DNA from 2 places in the Streptomyces sp. NPDC057445 genome. Region 1 is predicted to be linked to the other one. Evidence: riboswitches for the same ligand, from Rfam matches in the RefSeq annotation. Region 1 holds a riboswitch; the other holds the start of a gene.
What was found. A riboswitch is a leader RNA that binds a small molecule or an ion and turns the genes downstream of it on or off. The one in region 1 is predicted to bind cyclic di-AMP.
Positions count from the first base shown of each region.

Region 2: linked by a shared signal. The riboswitch ahead of ACFU5O_RS33860 (M23 family metallopeptidase) and the one ahead of ACFU5O_RS30950 (peptidoglycan DD-metalloendopeptidase family protein) in region 1 are both predicted to bind cyclic di-AMP.

Region 1 covers NZ_JBHVDH010000022.1:16,785-21,122, reverse strand. The annotation lists gene ACFU5O_RS30955 (PP2C family protein-serine/threonine phosphatase) at 397-1,536, shown strand; cyclic di-AMP (ydaO/yuaA leader) riboswitch at 1,851-1,986, shown strand; gene ACFU5O_RS30950 (peptidoglycan DD-metalloendopeptidase family protein) at 1,998-3,050, shown strand; gene ACFU5O_RS30945 (PrsW family intramembrane metalloprotease) at 3,142-4,338, opposite strand, start outside.
Region 2 covers NZ_JBHVDH010000028.1:15,869-20,206, reverse strand. The annotation lists gene ACFU5O_RS33870 (M16 family metallopeptidase) at 1-245, shown strand, start outside; gene ACFU5O_RS33865 (M16 family metallopeptidase) at 263-1,645, shown strand; cyclic di-AMP (ydaO/yuaA leader) riboswitch at 1,854-2,018, shown strand; gene ACFU5O_RS33860 (M23 family metallopeptidase) at 2,031-2,804, shown strand; gene ACFU5O_RS33855 (GntR family transcriptional regulator) at 2,990-3,673, shown strand; gene ACFU5O_RS33850 (HPr family phosphocarrier protein) at 3,853-4,134, opposite strand; gene ACFU5O_RS33845 (GNAT family N-acetyltransferase) at 4,332-4,338, shown strand, end outside.

The sequences.
Region 1 (4,338 bases):
CGAGGGCCCGGATCCATCAGGATCCGGGCCCTCGGCGCTTTTCGTGTGCCCCGGCCCCGTTCCGGAGGCGGATGGCACGTCCCCCTTGGACCTTTACGTACCCGCCGGTCCGTAACTGCCGTGCTCGCCGGTCCGTACCTGCCGCGCCTCGCGGGCGCCTTCGCCGTCCCTGGGCGCGCCGGCCGTACCTGCTGGCCCGTACCTGCCGGCCGTACCTGCCGTCCCGTGGCGCGGTCGCCAGGAGGGCCCCTGGTGAACCGCGGCCCCGCGCCGCCGGACGTACGCTCGTGGATAGCCCGGTTGGCCGACGGCGACTCGCCGCGCGGCGCGGCTCCGGCCAGCCTGGGTGGGGACGGGTACCGTCCGCAGCCGTGTGGACCGGGCAGGAGACCACTGGTGGCGCAGAAAGAAGGCGACGACGGGCCACGGCGCAACGGCGGCCGTCGGCTGGCCCTGCTGCTGCCCTGGCTGGTGATGGTCATCGGCGTGGTCTTCGATCTGGTCACCCCGGAGGCCTACCGGGCTTCGCCGTTCTTCGCCGCCGCACCGCTGCTGGCGGCCCCGTTCTTCTCCTGGCGCGGCACTCTGCTCAGCGCGGTCGCCAGTGTCGCCCTCGTGATCGGCCTGCATGTCTACAACGGCACCCTGGGGCAGGTGCCGGCGACGACCGAGGTGCTGACCGTGCTCACGGTCTCCGGCCTCGCCCTCTACATCAACAGCGTTCTGCGCCGCAGCGGCGAGCGCCTCGCCTCCGCGCGTGTCATCGCGGAGGCCGCCCAGCGGGCCGTGCTGCCCACGCCCGACGAGCGCATCGGTGGGCTGCACATCGCCGCCCGGTACGAGGCGGCGCAGGAGGACGCGTTCATCGGAGGGGACCTGTTCGCGGTGGAGGACACCCCGCACGGCGTGAGGCTGGTGGTCGGGGACGTACGGGGGAAGGGGCTGGGCGCGGTCGAGACGGTGGCGGTGCTGCTCGGGGCGTTCCGGGAGGCGGCGGAGCAGGAAACCTCGCTGGAGCGGGTCGCGCGGCGCCTGGAGCGTGCGCTCGCGCGGGACACGCGCCGTTCCGGGCTCGACGCGGTCGAGGGGTTCACCACCGCCGTGCTCGCCGAGATCCCGCACGGGGAGGGACATGTGCGGGTGGTCAACCGCGGCCATCCTTCGCCCCTCGTGCTGTACGCCGACGGGGGCCTCGACACGCTGGATCCGAGCCGGAACGCGCTGCCGCTCGGCATGGGCGATCTGGGTCACTGGCCGGATCACGCGGACGACGTGCCGTTCCCGTCCGGGGCGACACTGCTGCTCTACACGGACGGCGTGACCGAAGCGCGCGACACGCACGGAGCCTTCTACGATCCGCGCGCAAGGCTGGACGGCCGGATCTTTCCCGGCCCGGAGGAGCTGCTGGACGCGCTCGTCGAGGATGTGCGACGGCATACGGGCGGCGCGGCGACGGACGACATGGCGCTGCTCGCGGTCAGCCGGCCCGGGGCGCGGCAGCCGCAGCGGCGCCGCACGATGCCGGTGGTCCCCTGAGGGTCGCCGCACGAGGCCGGGCGTTGCCCCACGAAGGCGTGCGCAGCCGTACGAGGGAGGTGACGATGCCCCGGAGCTCGGCATTGCGACGGAACGTAATTGAAAGGCAGCCCTCCGCATAACATATGACGCACCGTCAGGGCAGGGGTGTCCTGTGAGTAGGCGTCAACTCGCCCGATTCCTTCCATTTCTGACTGTTAAGTCCTGCCATGGAACCGTTAATGATCAGCCAGAACAGCTTGGAATACGGCCCCCGCGTCTATTAACGTTCGATAACGCAGCGCGGTCGTCCCAGCCGTCGCAAGAGACGGCACCGTGCGCATGCGCCGAATCCCGCAAGGGAACCGGGGAACCACCAATTGGGGTGAATCGGGCACTTCGTGGTGCTCGTAGGAGACCTTCCTGCTCCGAACCCGTCAGCTAACCCGGTAGGCGAGAAGGAAGGAAAGGAGAACGCCTCCGTGGCGTCCAACGAGCCTGCCCTCCAAGAACCCCCCACCACCGAGTGGGTCCCTACCGCAGAGTGGGCCCCGGCCACCGGGGCGGAGGAATGGAACCCGACCGAGGAGACCGTCCGCCCGGTCCGTGGCAGGCACCGCGTCGTCAAGCAGCGCAACGGACTCGCCCGGAGCTCCACCGTTCTCGGAGTCGGCGTCATCGCCGCGGTCGGCGCCGGAGGCATAGCCACCGCGCAGGACAAGCCGGCGGTCTCCATCTCCCTGCCCGACACCATCACGGACAACCTCCCGGACGCCCAGTCGCTGCCGGGCGTGGGCTCCCTGATGTCGGACGACTCCGACGAGCAGGACGGCAACCGGAACGACGCCCCGCTCACCGCGATGTCCGTGGCCGACACGGCCTCCGCCGCCGACACCCAGCAGGGCGGTGCGGGCGAGGCGCTGCGCGCACGGATCCTCCAGCAGGCCGAGCAGCAGCAGGCCGAGGCCGACAACGAGGCGAAGGCGGCCGTCGAGAAGGCCGCCGCAGAGAAGGCCGCGGCCGAGGCGAGAGCGCAGCAGACGGCGGCCGAGGCCAAGGCCGCGAAGGAGAAGCAGCAGGCCGAGGAGGAGGCGGAGCGCAAGGCGGAGGCCGAGCGGCTCGCCAAGCTCGCCGCGAGCTACTCCCTGCCGACGTCCTCGTACACGCTCACCTCGACGTTCGGCGAGGCCGGCTCCATGTGGTCCTCCGGCTACCACACCGGCCTCGACTTCGCCGCCCCCACCGGTACGCCCGCGAAGGCCGTGCACGGAGGGACCGTCAAGTCCGCGGGCTGGTCGGGAGCGTACGGATACCGCATCGTGCTGGAGCTCGAGGACGGCAGCGAGGTCTGGTACTGCCACCTGTCGTCGATGACCGTCGGCGCGGGGCAGTCGGTCTCGACGGGCGAGACGATCGGGCGCGTGGGCGCGACCGGTAACGTCACCGGCCCGCATCTGCACCTGGAGGTGCACACGCCCGGCGGTGCCGGGGTGGACCCGGCGGCGTGGCTGCGGGGCAAGGGCCTCACCGTCTGATTCCTCGTGTCCCGGTCGTACGCACGGCACCAGGTCGTGCGTACGGCTCCGGACCCCGCGAGTCCGGGCCGGGAGTCCAGGTCCGGGCCCGCTATCCCCGGTACGGGTTGTACCCCCCGTAGTCCAGATAGGGCGGCGGCGCCCACACCCGGCCCGTCGCCCTCGCCGCGTGTGCCAGCGCGGGCGAAGCGACGTGCTTGCGCTGCCAGAGGTGGTGCAGCAGCTCCTGCTCGCGTGCCACGAAGTCCGGTCCTGCCGTGCCCCGGTGGGCGCGGTGGCGGAGGAAGGCAAGAGAGGTCGCGAAGGCCTCGTACTCGGAGACCGCACGGGCAGCAGCAGGGCCGTGGGTGCGGCCGGCCGTGTCGCGGGCCACGGTGCGCGCCCGCATCGAGGAGAGGGCGAGCGGTTCGGTGGGGGAGAGCCAGCCGGCCGCCGCGTACGCGGGGAGCTGGGTGGCGACCGTACGCAGCTCTCGCTGCCGGTTCCAGATCGCCAGCCAGGTCAGCAGCCCGAAGGCCGGGACCATGACGGCCACGTACACCGCGTAGAAGCCCCAGGGGCCGAACACCCCCGAGCCGTTCCACAGCGCGTGTATGCCCATCGCGAGCGCGAGGCCGAGCAGCGGCAGCACCGTCCTGCGCAGCCTCCGCCGCCGGGCGGTGACCGCAGCGAGGCCGAAGCCGATGCCCGTCATCACGGTGAACAGCGGATGCGCGAACGGGGACATGACGATCCGCACGAAGAAGGTCGCTGCGGTGACGGACGAGAGGCCGGAATGGCCGAACTCCTGGTCCTCCCCGAACGCGCTGCCGAGATAGAGGATGTTCTCGGTGAAGGCGAAGCCGGTGGCCGTGAAGCCGGCCACGACGACGCCGTCGACGATCCCGGTGAAGTCCTGGCGCCGGAAGACGAAGATGAGGAGGACGGCGGCTGCCTTGGCGCTCTCCTCGACGACCGGTGCGATGACCGTGGCGCCGATCGTGTCCGCCGATGCCGGATCGGCCGTCGCGGTCGCTATCCACTGGGTCGCGAACGAGTTCGCGATGATGGCGACGAGCGCGGCGGCGCAGGCACCCCAGGCGAAGGCGAAGACGAGGTTGCGCCAGGGGCCGGGTTCGACGCGGTCCAGCCAGCGGAACGCCGCCAGCAGCAGGGGCACGGGAAGCAGGGCGAGGCCGAGGCCCACGAGCAGGCCCTCTGTGCCGGTCTGCTCACGCACCAGCGCCAGGATGACCAGTCCCGAGAGGGCGAGCAGGGTGATCACCGTCCAGGCGCGCAGGGCCCTGCC
Region 2 (4,338 bases), on a different contig from region 1:
AGTGGCTGGACCGGCTCGGCACGGTCGCGGGCCGAGCCGACGAACTGTGCCGGTACGCGGTGCTGTTCGGCGACCCGCAGCTGGCGTTCAGCGCCGTGTCGCGGGTCCTCGACGTCACCGCAGAAGAGGTGCAGGCCGTCGCCCAGGCCCGGCTGCGCCCGGACAACCGTGCGGTGCTGGTGTACGAGCCCGCCGGGGCCACAGAGGACGACGACGCAGAGGACACAGAGGGAGCCGCACAGTGACCGACGCTGCCGTGACCATGGACTTCCACCCGCAGCCGGGCCCCGGCGAGGCCAGGCCCTGGGCCTTCCCGGCCCCCGGCCGGGGCACCCTTGACAACGGACTGACCGTCCTGCGCTGCCACCGCCCCGGCCAGCAGGTCGTGGCCGTCGAGATCTTCCTCGACGCCCCGCTGGACGCCGAGCCCGAGGGGCTGGACGGCGTCGCCACGATCATGGCGCGGGCGCTCTCCGAGGGCACCGACAAGCACACGGCGGAGGAGTTCGCCGCCGAGCTGGAGAGGTGCGGCGCCACCCTCGACTCGCATGCCGACCACCCCGGCGTCCGTGTCTCCCTCGAAGTACCGGTCTCCCGTCTCCCCAAGGCACTCGGCCTGCTCGCAGAGGCCCTGCGGGCGCCGCTGTTCGCCGACAGCGAGGTCGAGCGGCTCGTACGGAACCGGCTGGACGAGATCCCGCACGAGACGGCGAACCCGGCCCGTCGCGCCGCCAAGGAGCTCTCCCGGCAGCTCTTCCCCGTCTCCTCCCGGATGTCCCGGCCCCGCCAGGGCAGCGAGGAGACGGTGGAGCGCATCGACTCCGCGGCCGTAAGAGCCTTCTACGAGGCGCATGTCCGTCCCGCCTCCGCGACCGCCGTGATCGTCGGCGACCTCACGGACGTCGATCTCGACGCCGTGCTCGCCGACACCCTCGGCGACTGGACCGGCGGCGCGGCCGAGCCCCGTCCCATGCCGCCGATCACCGCCGACGACACGGGCCGTGTCGTCATCGTCGACCGACCCGGCGCGGTGCAGACGCAGCTGCTCATCGGCCGCATCGGCCCGGACCGCCACGACAGCGTCTGGGCGGCCCAGGTTCTCGGCACGTACTGCCTCGGCGGCACCCTCACCTCCCGGCTGGACCGCGTCCTGCGGGAGGAGAAGGGCTACACCTACGGGGTCAGGGCCTTCGCCCAGGTGCTGCGGTCGGTCGCCCCGGCCGTCCCCGGAGGGGCCACGGGCGCGTCCACGATCGCCATCAGCGGCTCCGTCGACACCCCGCACACGGGCCCGGCCCTGGACGACCTCTGGAAGGTGCTGCGCACGCTCGCCGCGGAGGGTCTGACGGACGCCGAGCGCGATGTCGCCGTGCAGAACCTCGTGGGCGTGGCCCCGCTGAAGTACGAGACCGCGGCGTCGGTCGCGGGCACGCTGGCCGACCAGGTCGAGCAGGGTCTCCCGGACGACTTCCAGGCCCGGCTGTACGCGCGGCTGGCCGGGACCGGCACCGTCGAGGCGACGGCGGCGGTCGTCAACGCCTTCCCGGTGGACCGCCTCGTCACGGTCCTGGTGGGGGACGCCTCGCAGATCGAGGAGCCGGTCAAGGCTCTCGGCATCGGTGAAGTGACGGTTGTCACCGGCTGATTGACCGGCCATGGCCTGAAGTGACCCGGGAGGGCCCTGTTGACCGAGTGTCAACGGGGCCCTCCCGTATGTCCGCTTTGTTGGAGAGGCTGCCTGTCTGACCTGTGGCGTGCGCTACAAATACGCGTGTCTGTTTGGTGATTGAAAGATGGCCCGCTTAGCGTCATCTGCGCTGTCCGCCAGTTGCACCAGCCGCACCCGCGGCATCGGACAGCCATCGCCGAGTCCCCGTCGGGCGCGAGCCTGGGGAGCCGGGGACCCATGTGTCCCCTGGGGTGAATCGGACGCCTTCGTCCCGTTGCGGAGGGGCCCGTAGGAGACCTTCCTGCTCCGAACCCGTCAGCTAACCCGGTAGGCGAGAAGGAAGGAAAGGATCAGCCACTACATGGCGTTCACCCGTGCCACCGGGAAGCATCGTGGTCCGAGCCGGCTTTCGCGCAAGCGTGCCGGCATCGCGGGAGCCGCGGCCCTCGCCACCACCGGCGTCATCGGAACCCTTGCCTCCCCGGCGCTCGCCGCCGACACGGACACCGCGTCCTCCCTCGAGGACACCGGCCTGGGTCAGATCATCGCCGCCGACACCCTCGCCGAGCAGATCGACGCCCAGGCCGACGCCCAGCAGCGGGAGGCCGAGCTGATCGCCGCCCAGGCGAAGGCCGAGGCCGAGGCGAAGCGTAAGGCGGAAGCCCGGGCCAAGGCCGCCCACGAGGCCAAGGAGCGCGCCGCCCGTGCGGCCGAGCGCAAGCGGCTGCTCTCCTACACCCTTCCGGTCACCGGCTCGTACGTCAGCACCAGCTACCACGCCGGCGGCGCGCTCTGGTCCTCCGGCAGCCACACCGGCGTCGACTTCCACGCCGCGTCCGGCACCCCGGTCGTCGCCGTGGGCATGGGCACGGTCGTTGAGGCCGGCTGGGGCGGCGCCTACGGCAACAACATCGTGATCAAGATGAACGACGGCACGTACACCCAGTACGGCCATCTGTCGTCCATCGGTGTCTCGGTGGGCCAGCGGGTCACCCCGGGCCAGCAGATCGCCCTGTCCGGCTCGACCGGCAACTCGAGCGGCCCGCACCTCCACTTCGAGGCCCGTACGAGCCCCGACTACGGCTCCGACATCGACCCGGTCGCGTATCTGCGCGGCCACGGCGTCAAGGTCTGACGCCCCGCGTGCGGCGCGAAGGCCCCGGCCCGGTCCTCAGGACCGGCCGGGGCCTTCGGAATGTTCAGGCCAAAAGATATGCAGGTATTGCCGTACCCCATCGGAAATTGCGGCCCATTGCAATAGAGTCACCGAACAGACGTCGCTCGACTGGGTTTCGCGCGGATTAAAGGCGGAGGTTCGGTATGCGCATTCCTGCGCGCTCGGTATGCACGGCTATCCGCGACGACATCGTCTCCGGTGTCTTCGAGCGCGGCAGCCGGCTGGCCGAGGAGCAGTTGGCGCGCCGCTACGGTGTCTCACGCGTCCCTGTGCGCGAGGCGCTGCGCACCCTGGAGTCGGAGGGTTTCGTCGTCACCCGCCGGCACGCCGGCGCGTGCGTCGCCGAGCCCACCGAGCAGGAGGCGGCAGACCTCCTGGAGATCAGGATGCTGCTGGAGCCGCTGGGTGCGGCGCGGGCCGCGCAACGGCGCACGGAGGCCCATCTCAAAGTGCTGCGCGGCCTGGTCAGGCTGGGTCAGGAGCGGGCCCGCAGGGGCCAGGGCGAGGATCTGCGCTCGCTGGGAAGCTGGTTCCACGAGACCCTGGCCCAGGCCTCCGGCAGCCCCGGCCTCATCGCGCTGCTCACCCAGCTCCGGCACAAGATCGCCTGGATGTACGCGGTCGAGCAGCCCGCCCGGCCCGTGGAGGCCTGGGGCGAGCACGGTGCGATCGTGGACGCGGTGGCACGCGGCGACGCGGAACGGGCACGGGCGCTCACCGCGTTGCACGCGGAGCGGACGACGGGGGCGCACCGGCTGCGGACCGCGCTGCCGGAGGCCGTGAGGACTTCGCAACATACCGTAAACACGGCGAGCGTCCGCCATTAACAAAAGCGCCGTATACAAATAGCGACCGCTCGAAACAGCGGAGCCGTGGAACCAGTAATTACCGGTTCCACGGCTCCGTCGTGTGAATTGTCTTTCGACCGGGTTTCCGGGTTGCTTTCCGCCGGTTTCCCGATCCCCTTGTTTATGGGCGGGTTTCCGGTCCGGACGGGCTGTCCCGCTCAGACGGTCTCGGGAAGCTCCTCGAGGCCTTCGGCGACAAGCTTGGCCAGACGGTCGAGGGCGGCGTCGGCGCCGTCGGCGTCCGAAGCGAGCACGATCTCCTCGCCGCCCTCCGCGCCCAGACCGAGCACTGCGAGCATCGATGCGGCGTTGACGGGGTTGCCGTCGGCCTTGGCGATCGTCACGGGGATGCCGGAGGCCGTGGCGGCACGGACGAAGATGGAGGCGGGGCGGGCGTGGAGGCCCTCGGCCCAGCCGACATTGACGCGGCGCTCAGCCATGGTGATGCCCTTCGAGTCCTCAGTAGTTGTCTAGACCAGTCTCTCATGTGCGTGAGAGTGGTCGCGACCGGCCTTCCGTCCGTGTCCCGGCCGTCGGTCGCTCCCGGCGGCGGGCCCGTCCGGCTGCCCGGGGGTGCCCCCAGACTGCACCCGCGCTTCCGCCTTCGCGACCCGTGCCCGGGCCGTAGTCTTGGCCCATGCAGA